Regions from separate parts of the Amycolatopsis ruanii genome, predicted to be linked through region 1. Evidence: riboswitches for the same ligand, from Rfam matches in the RefSeq annotation. Region 1 holds a riboswitch; the other holds the start of a gene.

Evidence for each region. Region 1 has a riboswitch for cobalamin ahead of D0D28_RS27335 (HoxN/HupN/NixA family nickel/cobalt transporter). Riboswitches for the same ligand answer to the same signal wherever they lie in the genome.
Region 2: linked by a shared signal. The riboswitch ahead of D0D28_RS22240 (ABC transporter substrate-binding protein) and the one ahead of D0D28_RS27335 (HoxN/HupN/NixA family nickel/cobalt transporter) in region 1 are both predicted to bind cobalamin.

Annotation. Positions count from the first base shown of each region.
Region 1 covers NZ_PQHY01000064.1:27,393-34,687, reverse strand. The annotation lists gene D0D28_RS27345 (zf-HC2 domain-containing protein) at 1-587, opposite strand, end outside; gene D0D28_RS27340 (sigma-70 family RNA polymerase sigma factor) at 696-1,250, shown strand; gene D0D28_RS27335 (HoxN/HupN/NixA family nickel/cobalt transporter) at 1,239-2,291, opposite strand; cobalamin riboswitch at 2,338-2,507, opposite strand; gene D0D28_RS27330 (TetR/AcrR family transcriptional regulator) at 2,619-3,197, opposite strand; gene D0D28_RS27325 (DMT family transporter) at 3,265-4,191, shown strand; gene D0D28_RS27320 (ATP-dependent DNA ligase) at 4,152-5,663, shown strand; gene D0D28_RS27315 (CehA/McbA family metallohydrolase) at 5,787-7,295, opposite strand, start outside.
Region 2 covers NZ_PQHY01000044.1:18,242-25,536, reverse strand. The annotation lists gene D0D28_RS22265 (HAD-IA family hydrolase) at 1-224, shown strand, start outside; gene D0D28_RS22260 (LLM class F420-dependent oxidoreductase) at 308-1,150, shown strand; gene D0D28_RS22255 (CGNR zinc finger domain-containing protein) at 1,173-1,682, opposite strand; gene D0D28_RS22250 (class I SAM-dependent methyltransferase) at 1,730-2,551, shown strand; gene D0D28_RS22245 (sulfite exporter TauE/SafE family protein) at 2,632-3,405, shown strand; cobalamin riboswitch at 3,400-3,580, shown strand; gene D0D28_RS22240 (ABC transporter substrate-binding protein) at 3,630-4,625, shown strand; gene D0D28_RS22235 (FecCD family ABC transporter permease) at 4,622-5,650, shown strand; gene D0D28_RS22230 (hypothetical protein) at 5,647-5,880, opposite strand; gene D0D28_RS22225 (hypothetical protein) at 6,251-7,105, opposite strand; gene D0D28_RS22220 (vWA domain-containing protein) at 7,280-7,295, opposite strand, start outside.

The sequences.
Region 1 (7,295 bases):
CACCGGCCCTCGCGCCGCGCGACCAGCCCCGCGCAGACCACGCCGAACAGCAGCGGCAGGTGGCTGGCCAGCCGTTCCCAGCCGACCCGGCCGCCGAGCACGTCGAACAGGGACAACCCGGCCAGCACGGCGGCGAAGCTGAGCAGGACCGGCAGCTGGCTGCGCGCCTGGCGCGGCTTGGCGGCCGCCCACAGCAGGGCGATCGCGATGGCGAAGTTGAACGCCGCGGCCTCGTGCTCGACGTGCGAACCGGGCTGGACGACCATCCCGTCGCCCATCCGCTGCGGCACGAACAGCAGCGACACCACAATGGACAGCTGGGCGACCGCGGTGATCACCAGCGCCCACCGCGGCCAGTCGTGCCGGGCCGGCCGGGCGGGCGCGTGGTCGAGCACGCGCCCGGCCACGTCCGGCGACGCCGCGGCCGGTTCCAGGCGCACCAGCCGCGTCACCGCCGCCGCCTCGTCCTGCCAGGCCAGGCAGGCCGCGCAGCGCGTCACGTGCTCGTCCAGCGCAGCCGGATCCACCCCCGGGTCCTCACCGTCGAGGGTGGCCGAGATCGCCTCGCGCGCGGTCGCACAGTCCATGTCTGCCAGGTCGTCCTATCCCGCGGGATAGTTCCCGCACCCCTTCGACCGCGGGGACCGGTTGGCCATAAGGTCATCGGCCAGGGCCTGCACTGGGAGGAACGCGCAATGGACGACGACGAGATCACCCGGCACGCCTTCCTGGCGGCACGCGGGGATCGGGCGGCCGCCGAGCGTTTCGTGTCCGCGACCCAGCGCCAGCTGCACCGGCTGCTGACCTACCTGTCCGACCCCGGTGTGGCCGAGGACCTGGTGCAGGAGACCTATCTGCGGGCCTTCGCCGCGCTGCCGTCGTTCGCCGGCCGCTCGCCCGCCCGGATGTGGCTGCTGTCCATCGCCAAGCGCGTCGCGGCCGACCACCTGCGCACGACCCGCCGCCGCCCGCGGACCAGCCAGGTCGAGGACTGGGTGGCGACCGCCGAGCAGAGCGGGGCCCGGACGCCCGACCACGGCCGGCTCGTCGTGCTGCGCGAGCTGATCGCCGAGCTGGAGCCCGAGCGCCGGGAGGCGTTCGTGCTCACGCAGGTGATCGGGCTGTCCTACGCGGACGCGGCGGAGGTGTGCGACTGCGCGGTCGGCACCATCCGGTCCCGCGTGTTCCGCGCCCGCGAGGACCTGACCAGCGCACTCAACTCGAACGGGCGAGCGGCGTCACTCGGCTGAGCTCCAGCGGTGCTCGACGCGGGCGAGCCGCCAGTAGGCGATGGCGGCCACCCACACGACGACGAACAACCCGACGACGATGTAGCCGACGTTGTCCAGCTCGATGTCGGCGATCCAGTCGATCAGCGCGCCGGACCAGCCCAGGTCGTCCCTGGCCACGCCGACCAGTTCGATCGTGCCGATGACCAGCGCCACCGCGACGGACAGGCCGGTGATCGTGAGGTTGTAGTAGATCTTGCGGACCGGGTTGGCGAAGGCCCAGTCGTAGGCGAAGTTCATGAACGTGCCGTCGAGCGTGTCGAACAGGCTCATCCCGGCCGCGAACAGCAGCGGCAGGCACAGGATCGCGTACCAGGGCAGGCCGGCCGCGGCGCCGGACCCGGCGAGCGCCAGCAGGAGCACCTCGGTGGCGGTGTCGAACCCGACGCCGAACAGCAGCCCGACCAGGTACATCTGGCCGGGGCGGCGGATCGAGCGGGTGAGCCGGCCGAGGAAGCGGTTGACGAACCCGCGCGAGTCGAGCCGGGCCTCCAGCTCGGCCTCGTCGAAGCGGCCGCGACGCAGCTCGCGCCACACCTTCCAGATCCCGATCAGCGCGACCAGGTTGAGGATGCCGATCAGGTACAGGAACCCGCCGGACGCGCCGGTGGAGATGAGGCCGAGCACCCGGTGCGCGGACGAGCCGTCCTCGGTCCAGCTCAGGATGCCCTTCGCGCCGATCGCGACGAGCACCGCCAGCACGACGACCACGGTGGAATGCCCGAGGGCGAACCAGAACCCGACGGAGAGCGGGCGTTGGCCCTCGGCCATCAGCTTGCGGGTGGTGTTGTCGATCGCGGCGATGTGGTCGGCGTCGAACGCGTGCCGCATGCCGAGCGTGTAGGCCGTGAGCCCCAGCCCGAAGCCGAACACCTGCGTGCCGACGGCGTAGTGCCCGGGCACCACGAGCAACGCGAGGATCCCGAAGGCGACCGCGTGCAACACGACGATCGCCAGCAGCAACAGGCCCGTGCGGTAGGTGTCCTGCCTGCGCCAGGACAGGGTGGGTGAAGTCCCCATGGAGACCGCCTTCCAGCACCTCGTGGATGGTCCAATCGGTGCCGTGGCCGGTCTCCTGGCTTCGGATCGACATCCGCGGCCCGCCTTCCCGGACTCGCGTCCAGTGGCTGTCCCGGGCCGGGACTTCCCGTTCACAGTGGCGAGGGCCGCGCCGGTTTCACACCGGACTTCCCGAGCACCACGGCCCGCCCACGGTACGGTTCGGCCGCGCGGCGGAGCAAGAGCCATCCCAGTGACCGGGGCCCTACCGCTGGGGACGGGGAATGTGCTGGGTGTCGGCGGCCCTGCCCGGCTCTCCGGGCTGTCCGCTCAGCTCCCGGTCGCCTCCTCGATCAGCGACTTCGCGACCCGCTTCGCCGTCGCCACGGCCGTCGGCGTCACGTCGAGCGACGCGGCCACCGTCGCCCCCTCGACGAGGATCAGCAACGCCTCCGCCAGCCGCGCGGGGTTGCGCACCCCCGCCTCCGCCGCGATGTCCCGCAGGTAGCCCAGCAACCACCGTTTCGACGCCGCGATCACCTGGCGCCCCGGGTGGTCCGCCTCCGGCAGCTCGGCGTGCGCGTTGACGAACGCGCAGCCCCGCGTGTTCTCGGTCGCGAGCCAGTCCGCGAGCGCGTCGAACACCGCCAGCAGCCGGCGAGCAGGCGTCGACCGGCGGCCGGCGAACGAGTGGACCCGCTCGCGCCACCGCACGTCCCGGCGCCACAGGTAGAGCGCGACCAGCTCGGCCTTCGAACCGAACCGGTCGTACAGGGTCTTCTTGGTCACCCCGGCCTCGGCGGCGATCGTGTCCACGCCCACCGCGTGGATCCCGTTGTCGTAGAACAGCTTCCCGGCGACCGTGAGGATCCGTTCGGCGGCCGGGGTCAGCGGCTTGTCCGTCTCCACGACTTGACAGTACACCGACCGGTATAGCTACGGTAGCTATACCGACCTGTATACCGAAGGAGGCCGCATGCGGGGGAACGTCGTCGCCGGAACCGGTTTCGTCCTGTTCTGGAGCTCCGGTTTCGTGGGCGCGACGCTGGGCGCCCACTCCGGCGGCGCGGTGGCGCTCCTGGCCTGGCGGTTCCTCGCCGCGGGCCTGCTGCTGGGCGCGTGGTGGATCATCCGCCGCCGCTCGATGCGGCCCCGCGACGCCGCGATCCAGGCCGGTCTCGGCGTGCTCTCCCAGGGCGCCTACCTGTACGGCGTGTACGCGGCGGCGGATCTCGGCGTGGCGGCCGGGACGTCGGCGCTGATCGCCGCGCTGCAACCGATCGTGGCGGTGGTACTCAGCCAGTTCGTGCTGGGCGAACGCGCCGGGGCGCTGCGGTGGGCCGGGCTGGTCGTCGGGCTGGCCGGGGGGGCGCTGGTGGTGAGCGACGACCTGTCCGGCCGCCCGGGCACCCCGCCGCTGGCCTACGCGCTGCCGTTCCTGTCGATGCTCGCCCTGGTCGCCGCCACCCTGATCGAACGCAAGACGGCGTCCGCCGTGCCGCTCTGGGACGGCCTCGTGGTGCAGTGCGTGACCAGCGCGGTCCTGTTCACCGGCATCGCGGCGCTCACCGGAGACCTGACTCCGCCGGCGGATCCGGACTTCTGGGTCGCGGTCGGGTGGGTCATCGTGTTCTCCACGTTCGGGGGATACGGCTGCTACTGGCTGGTCCTGCGTCGTAGCTCGGTGACGACGGTGTCGAGCCTGCTGTACCTCACACCACCTACGACGATGGTGCTCGCCTGGCTCATGTTCGGCGATTCGATCACCCTGCGTGGTCTGCTCGGGCTCGTCGTCTGCCTGGGCGCGGTCGCCGTGGTCCTGCGTCCCCGGAAATTGTCGGTGGGTGGAGAGATGATGTCCGCATGCTCCTCGCCGACGTCGTCACAGCCTCCGCCTCGCTAGCGGCCACCCGCTCGCGCAAGGCGAAGGTCGCGACGCTGGCGGACCTGCTCAACCGCGCGGACGAGCGGGAACTGCCCGCCGTCGTGGCTTTCCTGACCGGCCGGCCCACCCAGGGCCGGATCGGCACGGGCTGGCGCACGCTGGCCGAGCTGGGCGCGAGCCCGGCCGACGAACCGAATCTGACAGTGGCCGAGGTCGACGCCGCCCTCGGCGAAGTGGGTGCCGCTTCGGGCAGCGGGTCGGCCAGGCGCCGGTCCGGCCTGCTGACCGGGCTGTTCACCCGGGCCACCGAAGCCGAACAGCAGTTCCTCTTCCGCCTGCTCACCGGCGAGCTGCGGCAGGGAGCGCTGGAAGGCGTGATGCTCGACGCGATCGCGGCGGCGGCGAACGTGCCCGCCGAAGCGGTCCGGCGCGCGTTCATGCTGTCCGGGCGGCTGCCGGTCACCGCGCTGGCCGCGGTCACCGGCGGCGAGGCCGCGCTCGGCGGCTTCGGACTCGAGCTGGGACGTCCGCTGCGGCCGATGCTGGCGTCCCCGGCGGAATCGCTCGACGAGGCGGTGCGCGAGCACCCGTCCGCCATCGTCGAGTACAAAATGGACGGAGCGCGGATACAGGTGCACCGCGACGGCGACGAGGTGCACGTCTACACGCGAACGCTGCGCGAGATCACCCAGCACGTGGGCGAGCTGGTGTTTCTGGTGCGAGCACTGCCCTGCCGGTCGGTGGTGCTCGACGGCGAGACGCTCGCGCTGACCGACGACGGCAGGCCACGGCCGTTCCAGGAGACGATGAGCCGGTTCGGCAGCACGCGCGAGGAGCAGGTGCGCGCGTTGCTGCTGCGACCGTACTTCTTCGACTGCTTGCACCTGGACGGCACGGACCTGCTGGACAAGCCGTTGCGGGAGCGCAACGAGGCGCTGCGCCGGGCGGCCGGCGAGCACCTCATCCCGGGGCGGAGCGAACCGCCGGATCCGAGCGCGATCCTCGCGGCGGCCCTCGACGCCGGGCACGAGGGCGTCATGGTGAAAGCGCTCGACTCGCCGTACGCGGCGGGGCGGCGGGGGCGGGCGTGGCTGAAGGTGAAGCCGGTGCACACGCTCGACCTCGTCGTCCTCGCCGCGGAGTGGGGCCACGGCCGCCGCACGGGGTACCTGTCGAACCTGCACCTCGGCGCACGCGACCCGGACGGCGGCCCGCCGATCATGGTGGGCAAGACGTTCAAGGGGCTCACCGACGAGTTGCTCGCGTGGCAGACCAAGACGTTCCAGGAAATCGAGACGCACCGGGACAAGTGGACGGTCCACGTCCGGCCGGAACTGGTGGTCGAGATCGAACTGGACGGCGCCCAGGTCAGCACCCGCTACCCGGGCGGTGTGGCACTGCGTTTCGCGCGCGTGGTGCGCTACCGCCCGGACAAGGACCCAGCCGACGCGGACACCATCGACGCCGTCCGCGCCACCCTCCGGAGGTGACGCCAGGAATCACGCCGCGACCACGAGCAGCCCCGGCCCAGGGCGGCCTCGTCCTGACACGGAAGCTGCCCGTGCAACCCGGTCAGCGATTTCGACCGGCGAAGCCGTCACGGCGACCGGCGATCACACCCGGCCGAGGAAGATCGGGTTCGTCATCGCGGCCATGGCGCCGAAGTTGAGACCAGCCGACAGGGCGGGAGCACCCGCCGAACCATCAGCAAGGGGGTGACGTACCTCAGCACGCACATAAGCCGACACCGCGGGCGTGGTCAGCCACGTCACGCTGCCACTTCCCGAAGCGGGAAGACTCTGCTGGAACACCTGCCCCTCGTCCGTGATCAGGCGCACGGTCCCGTTCGGCACGCCCGACACGTCCAGCCGCACGGCCACCTCGTCCCCGGCGGCCACGGCCAGACGGTCGCCGATGCCGGCGGCCTGCCCGCGCGGTCCGGTCGCGACGAGTGACAGGTCCACACCGGCCGACTCGGCGATCCAGCTCCGCCCGGCCTTGATCCCGTCGAGGATCGCGTCCCGGGTGAGCGCGTCGGCGAGGACGACGGTCTGCGGCAGGCCGATCGTCTGGCCGGGGTTGTGCGCGTCGCTGTTGCCCATCGCGGGCAGCCAGCTTCCCTTGCCGCGCACGGATTCCACCAGGGTGTTGTCCCATTCGGACACGGCGGCGTCGTCGTCCCACGTCCACGGGCCGTTCCACACCTCGACCGCGTCGAAGCCGGCGTAGCCGAACTTGAAGTTGCACCCGACCCACGGGCAGTACGGGTGCGCGGCGACGCAGAGGCCACCGGAACGGTGCACCTCACGCTGGTACTCGGGCAGTTCGCCGTCGCGGGACCGGTACCGCCAGTCGACGAACTGGCCGGGCCGCACGCCGAGCGCGAGCCAGTGTCCGTTGCGGGTGGTCACCTCCTCGCCGAGCATGATCAGCAGGTCGTCGCCGGCGAACTCGCCCCACGCGCCGTGCGACGACGACGTGTTGTGGTCGGTCGAGGTGATGAAGTCCAGCCCGGCCTCGCGCGCACCGGCGGCCACCTCGGACGGCAGGCGCCTGCCGTCGGAGTGGACCGTGTGCAGGTGGCAGTCGCCGCGGTACCACCGGCGGCCGCGCGTGCGGGTGCGCTCGGACGGGTAGTTCGGGCGGTACGGCGCGCCCGCGGGGCCGTAGGCGAGGGTCACCTCGACGCGGTAGTTCAGGCCCTGCGGCGCGATCGTGTACGGGCCGAGCACGACGTGCCACGTGCCGGGCGTGATGTCGCCGGGCAGGTAGCCGGGGGTGGCTTCGGTGCGGCTGATCGAGAAGCGGTCGCGGAAGCCGCCGGACCAGCCGCGGAAGCCGTTGCCGCCGAGCGCGGCGCCGCGGTTGTCGAAGATGCCGATGTCGCACGAGTTGCCGGGCGTCCCGCTGGGCACGGCCGGTTTGTCATAGGTGTAGACCACCGACAACTGGCTCACCCCGACCGGGACCTCCACCGGCAGGTACACGAAGTCGGCCGTGCCCGGCTCGAACCGCCCGGTCAGCACCTTGGTCTCGGTCCGCCCCTCGGCCGCCTCCGCGAACGTCACCGGCGCGAGCGTCACCGCGCCGGCCACCGACGCCGCCTGCAGGAAACCGCGTCG
Region 2 (7,295 bases), on a different contig from region 1:
GCGCGCTCAAGCCGTCACCGGCCGCCTACGCGCTGGTCGAGCACGACGGCGAGCCGCCGGTCATGGTCGCCGCGCACGACTGGGACATCGCCGGCGCCCAGGCCGCCGGGCTGCGCACGGCCTTCGTCACCCGCGACGGCCGCCGCCCGCGCCCGGCCCACCCGAGTCCGGAGTGGACGGTCACCGACCTCGCCGAGTGGGCCCGCTCGCTGCGCACCGCGTGACGGTCACGCCTCGGGCCGTGCACCGGCTTCCGCCGGCGTGATTTACTAGAACACGTTCTAGTCGTCGGAGACGGGAGGCCGCCGTGCGGTGTGGGGTCGTGCTGTTCACCAGTGACCGCGGGATCGCGCCCGCCGACGCGGCGCGGGTGGCGGAGGACGCCGGGTTCGACTCGTTCGCGGTGCCGGAGCACACGCACATCCCGGTCCGCCGGGAGGCGGCGCATCCGGGCACCGGCACCGCCGAGCTGCCCGACGACCGGTACCTGCGCACGCTCGACCCGTGGGTCGCCCTGGCCACGGCGGCCTCGGTGACGCGGCGGATCACCCTGTCGACGGCGGTCGCGCTGCCCGCCGAGCACGACCCGATCACCCTGGCCAAGACGATCGCCTCGCTCGACCACCTGTCCGGCGGCCGGGTCGTGCTCGGGGCGGGGTTCGGGTGGAACGCCGACGAGCTGACCGACCACGGCGTCCCGGCCGGGCAGCGGCGGACGGTGCTGCGCGAGTACCTGGAGGCGATGCGGGCGCTGTGGACCGCCGAGGAGGCGTCGTACGAGGGTGCGCACGTGCGGTTCGGCCCGTCGTGGGCGTGGCCGAAGCCGGTGGGGGACGTGCCGGTGGTGATCGGGGCGGGCGGCACGGAGCGGACGTTCGCGTGGATCGCGCGCTCCGCCGACGGCTGGCTGACCACGCCGCGGGACCACCACCTGGACGACAAGGTGCGCCTGCTGCGCAAGATCTGGCAGGACGCCGGCCGGGAGGGGCAGCCGAGGGTGATCGCGCTCGCCGGACGCCCGGACGAGGAGCTGCTGGCGCACTGGAGGTCGCTCGGGGTGACCGAGGTGCTGTTCGGCCTGCCGGACCGGGACGCCGACGAGGTGGCCGGCTACATCACGAGGCTGGGGGAGCGCCTGCGGCTGGGCTGAGGCCACCCGGCTGGGGCACTGCTCAGCGGCGCGAGCGGTACGCCCGCATCTTGTGCCGCGCCCCGCAGAGGTCCATGCTGCACCACACGCTGTTCCCGGCCGGGGAGCGGTCGTAGAACAGCCAGCGGCACTCCGGCGCCCGGCACGGCTTCAGCCGCCGCGCCTGGCCCGTCACCTCGGCGCGGAACAGCACCTCCAGCAGCCGCGCGATCAGGCCGTCCACACCCTCGCCCGCCGCGGCCAGCGCGGGGCCCGGCCAGCGGGGACCGGCCACCGCCGACGCCGCGAACTCGTTCAGCGCGGCCGACACGTCCACCCCGTCCAGGTGGTCGCGCAGCGTCTCGCGGAAGCGCACCAGCCGCTCCAGCCCGCGCGTGTCCAGGGGGAACGAGCCCAGTTCGTGCTCGGCCAGCCAGCTCGCGGCCGGCTCGGGCGCGCGGAAGTGGTCCTCGTCGTAGAGGAACCGCGCCGAGTTGCCGAACACCTCGAGCGGCCGCAGCTCCTCCGGCGCGGCGGGGCGCGAGTGGGACATGGCCGCAGGTTACGCCACCGGCGCGGCGACGCGGCTAACGTGACCGCATGGCCAACGAAGACGAGGCACGCGACTGGAACGGCGACATCGGCCGCTACTGGGCCGACCACGCCGAGCACTACGACGCCATGCTGGCCCGGCTCACGCCGCACCTGCTCGGCGCGGCCCGCACCGAGCCCGGGGAGCGGGTCCTCGACATCGGCTGCGGCTGCGGCACCACCACGCTGCTGGCCGCCGAGCAGGGCGCGACGGTGCTGGGCGCGGACCTGTCCGGCCCGATGCTCGCCGTGGCCCGGGAGCGCGCCGCCGGTCTCGACGGGGTGCGGTTCGAGCAGGCCGACGTGCAGGTCCACGACTTCGGCGCGGGCACCTTCGACCTCGCGCTCAGCCGGTTCGGCGTGATGTTCTTCGACAACCCGCTCGCCGCCTTCACCAACGTCACCCGCATGCTGCGGCCCGGCGGCCGGCTGGCGTTCCTGTGCTGGCAGGACCTGCGGGAGAACGAGCACCGGGCGCTGACGCTGGACGCCATCGCCCCGTACGTCGACACCAGCGACGCCGCCCCGCCCGGCCCCGGCCCGTTCTCCTTCGCCCAGCCGGATTACCTGCGCGAACTGCTGAACGGCGCGGGACTGACCGGCATCGCGGTGGACGCCGTCCGGGAACCCGTCCGGATCGGCGCCGACGCGCGTGAGGCGGCCGGCTTCCTGAGCCGCGGCGCGATGGTGAAGGCGATCTTCGAGCGCTATCCGGCGGAAACCGTCGAGCGGGCGGTCGCCGCGCTCACCGAAGCACTCCAGCCGCACCAGACCCCCGACGGGGTGATGCTGGGCGCGGCCACCTGGCTCGTCACCGCCCGCAAGCCGTAGTCCGCCGGATCCACAGTGGAGGAGTGGGATTCGTCTCGCGCGGCGGGAAACCGGTTGCCGCTGCGGTAAATTGACCCGACGTGCCCGCTGACCCGATCCTCACCCTCGGCCCGTGGCAGCTGGTTTTCCTCGTGGTGGCCGGGGTCGGCGCGGGCCTGACCGGGTCGATCGCCGGGCTCGCGTCGCTGGTGTCGTACCCGGCGCTGCTGGCGATCGGGATGCCGCCGGTCGCCGCGAACGTGACCAACACCGTGGCGCTGATGGGCAACACGGTCGGGTCCGCGGCCGGTTCCCGGCCCGAGCTGCGGGGCCAGCGGACGCGGTTGCTGCGGCTGTGCGCGATCACCGCGGTCGGCGGCGCGGCGGGCAGCGCCCTGCTGCTGCTCACGCCCGAGGGCACGTTCGCCTACATCGTCCCGTTCCTCATCGGCGGCGCGTCGGTGCTGCTGCTGTTCTCCCCGCGGCTGGCCGAGCGCGCCGGCCGCGGCGACGGCGGGCTCACCGCGGGCACCGCGACGGGCGCGTTCCTGGTCGCGATCTACGGCGGGTACTTCGGCGCCGCGGCCGGCGTGATCATGCTGGCCCTGCTGTCCGCGGCGTGGACCCAGCCGCTGGCGCGCACGAACGCGGCGAAGAACATCGTGACCGGCGCGGCGAACCTGGTGGCCGCCCTGGTGTTCGCGTTCACCGGCCCGGTGCTCTGGCCCGCGGCGGCGGCCCTGTGCGTCGGCCTGATCGCCGGTTCCTTCGTGGGCCCGGCGGTGGTGCGGCGGCTGCCGCCGGCCCCGCTGCGCGTCGCGATCGCCCTCGCGGGCATCGGCCTGGCCGTGACCCTGGCCTGGCAGGCCTGGTAGCGTGGGCGCGCCAGTCGTGCCCGCCAAGGGCCAGGGAATCCGGTGCGAATCCGGAACTGACGCGCAGCGGTGAGCGGCGACGGGCGGGACAACGGCCACTGGACCACGCGGTCCGGGAAGGCGTTCCGCCCGGACGACCCCGAGTCCGAAGACCTGCTGGCACCCCGCCAGGGGAGACCGCCGGACCGGGCTCCGCGCATGAGCCCTCGACGCAAGGGGCCGCTGTGCGCCGATCGATCACCGTTCCGCTGCTCGCCGCCGTGCTCGTGCTGACCGGGTGCGCGAGCGCCACCTCCGGGGCCACCGCCGCCGTGGTGATCGACAACTGCGGGCACCAGGTCCGCGTGTCGCAACCACCGCAGCGGGCCGTCGCGCTCAACCAGGGCGCGGCGGAAATCATGCTGTCCCTCGGCCTCGCCGACCGCATGGCCGGCACCGCGACCTGGACCGACCCCGTCCTGCCGCACCTGGCCGCCGCCAACGCGAAAGTGCCCCGGCTGGCCGAGAACTACCCGTCGTTCGAAAGCGTGCTGGCCGCCGAACCGGACTTCGTCGCCGCCTCGTTCGGCGCCACCCTCGCCAAGGGCGGGGTCGCCACCCGTGAGCAGTTCGAGCAGCTCGGCGTGCCCGCCTATGTGTCGCCCACCGAGTGCGCCAAGGACACCAGCGCCGGCGGCGACGGCGCCCGCACCGAGACGCTGACCATGGACGCGGTCTACACCGAGATCCGGGACCTCGCGCGGATCTTCGGCGTCGAGGACCGCGGCGAACAGCTGATCGGCAGCCTGCGGGACCGGATGCGCGCCGCGGCGGGCACCGACGCGTCGAAGGCGCGGCTGATGTTCTGGTTCGCCAACTCCGAAGCCCCCTACCTCGCCGGCTGCTGCGGCGCGCCCGGCATCATCGCGACCACCGTGCGCGCGCACAACGTCTTCGACGACACCCGCGACGAGTGGCCCCAGATCAACTGGGAGACCGTGGCCGAACGGAACCCGGACGTGATCGTGCTCGGCGACCTGACCCGCCGTTCGCAGACCGCCGAGTCCGCCGCGGCCAAGATCGCGTTCCTGGAATCGCACCCGGTGACGAGAGACCTGGCCGCGGTGCGGAACAAACGCTACGTGCTGCTGTCCGGGCAGGCGATGAACCCGACGCTGCGCACCGTCGACGGCACCGAGCAGGTCGCCGCGGCGCTGCGCGGGTTCGGGCTGGCCGGGTGAGGCGCACCGCCCGCGCCGCGCCGCTGTGCGCCGGTGGACTCGCGCTGCTCGTGGTGTCGCTGGCCGTCGCGGTGACGATCGGCCCGGCCGGGATCGGCGTCGGCGACGTCTACGCCACCGTGCTGGCCCACCTCGGTCTCGGCGACCCGGTGCTGACCCCGGTCCGCGACGGCATCGTCTGGCACCTGCGGATCCCGCGTGCCCTGCTCGCCGCCGTGTGCGGCGCGGGCCTGGCGGTGTGCGGCGCGGTCATGCAGTCGCTGCTGCGCAACCCGCTGGCCGACCCGTTCGTGCTCGGGGTGTCCTCGGGCGCGTCGACCGGCGCGGTGCTGGTGGTGGTGCTCGGCGTCGGCGGGGGCGTGGTGTCGCTGTCCGCGGGCGCGTTCGCCGGCGCGGTGCTGTCGTTCGGGCTCGTGCTGCTGCTCAGCCAGACGCTGGGTGGCACGACCGAACGCGTGGTGCTGTCCGGGGTCGCCGCGATGCAGCTGTTCTCCGCGCTGACCTCGTTCGTCGTGCTGACGGCCGGGGACGCGGAGACCACGCGGGGCGTGCTGTTCTGGCTGCTCGGGTCGTTCAGCAGCGCGTCCTGGTCCGAGGCCGGCGTGTGCGCCGGTGTGCTGGCCGTCGCGCTGGTCGTGTGTTTCGGTCACGCCCGCACGCTCGACGTGCTCGCCTACGGCCAGGACCTCGCCGCGGCGCTGGGCGTTTCGCTGGCCCGGACCCGGATCGTGCTGCTGTGCGTCACCGCGTTGCTGACCGCCGCGCTGGTGAGCGCCTGCGGGGCGGTCGGGTTCGTCGGGCTGGTCCTGCCGCACGCCGCACGCGCGCTGGTCGGCCCGGGCCACGGCCGCCTGCTGCCGGTGACCGCCGTGGCCGGGGCGGTGTTCCTGGTGTGGGTGGACACGCTGGCCCGCACGGTGCTCGATCCGCGGGAGGTGCCGGTCGGCGTGGTCACGTCGATCATCGGCGTGCCCGCGTTCGTCGCGGTCCTCTACCGCAGCCGTCCACTCAGGACGAACCGCTAGCGGATCGCGTCGCGGCCGGCGTCGGTGAGCTTCGCGGGGATGCGGGCACCCGTGCCGGGGACCCGGCGGACCAGGCCGGCGTGGATCAGCAGCCGCGCGCCGAACTGGTCGCAGCAGGACAGACCGTCGACGTACACGTGCGGCTCGCTGCTCGCGGTCAGTTCCACGCGGCCGTCGGCAACCGCTTTCAGGAACTCGACGTCGCGGTGGCTGAGGGTGGACGCGGTCATCGCTGGCACCTTTCCGAGAACGGTGTGGTGCGCCACAGAATAGGGGATCGTTGAACAATCGAGCAACCGGGTTGACGGATCGTTCAACAATCGCTAGCGTCGTGGGGCATGCGAGCCAGCTCACAGGAAACCCGGCAGGCCCTCTGCCACGCCGAACTCGACGACATCTCGTGGATCCCCGGAAATTGCTGAAGACCCGCCAGTAACACGCCCTGCTTTCGCCTCGATTCACTGGTAAGGCCCGCGCGGAGGGTGGGCGCGACACCTCCGGCACCGCCGTCTTGCCCGGCGCTCGAACTCCCCCTCGGAGCGTTGTGGCAGGCGAGTGGCCCCCGAGTGCGGACTCCCAACTGCCCCGCGCTCGGGGGCCCTATTCGTACACCACGTACACCGGCTTCGGGTTGAGCGCGAGCACCTGCTCGGGTGTCATCAGCGCCTGCCCGTTGCGGGTGTCCTCCTGGTAGAAGAGCTTGAACCCGGTGTTGACGTGCGGCGGGCGGCGTTTCATCACCAGGTCCCAGGTCGCCTTCTTCGCCTCGGGGCTGCCGATGCCGTCCACCACGTTGATCACGGCGACGCCGTGGTGCCGCTTCAGCCCGGCGATGTCGCGCACGACCGACACCGCCACCTGGTGGTACACCATGATCTTCTCCGGCAGCCGGTGCCGTGCCACCAGCGAGGCGAGGTAGGCGGCCACCCCGTCCAGCTCTTCGCCCGTGGTGACGCCGAACTCCTCACCGGGCACGACACCGGGTTCCACGGCCCACTCCGGGTCCAGCGCGACACCGACGTCCGGCTCGACCAGCCAGTGCTCGAACGCCTTCACCTCGGGCAGGAAGTCCGCGCGGCCGGGCTGGATGTCGAGCAGCAGCTGACCGCCCAGCGCCCGCGCCGCGTCCAGGTACCGCCGGATCGTGCTGTCGTTCGCCCGGCTGCGGAACATGCCGTCCGGCCCGGGTGTCGGGTTCACCGTGGTGGCGATCAGCTCGACCACCGGGACCACCGGCCGGTCCTTCGGGTACGTGGCGATCAGCTCGCGCAGCTGCGCCGAAGCCGCCTGCAGGTCACCGGTCATCCGGCCCAGCGCCGGGCTGCCCGGCGCGCCGCAGTAGCCGACCAGCAGGTGGTCGTCGACCACGCTGTGCGTGGCGACCTGCGCCGGGAACCCGCGCAACCCGGCGGCCGGGGCGTCCAGCCGGTTGTGCGGCCCGGAAAGCGTTGGCACGGAAAAGAAATTTCCACCACTGCTGCAGGCCGCGCTCGCCGCGCCCGCCAGAGCCGCGGTGAGGAACGCCCGCCTGCCGACCTTGCTGCCCGCCATGACCAGGGGGTGCCCTGGTCTCGACCACTTACACGCCGCAGCGGGAAAATCACTCCCCGCGAGACGTCTTCGTTACCCTCACCCGGGCAGCAGT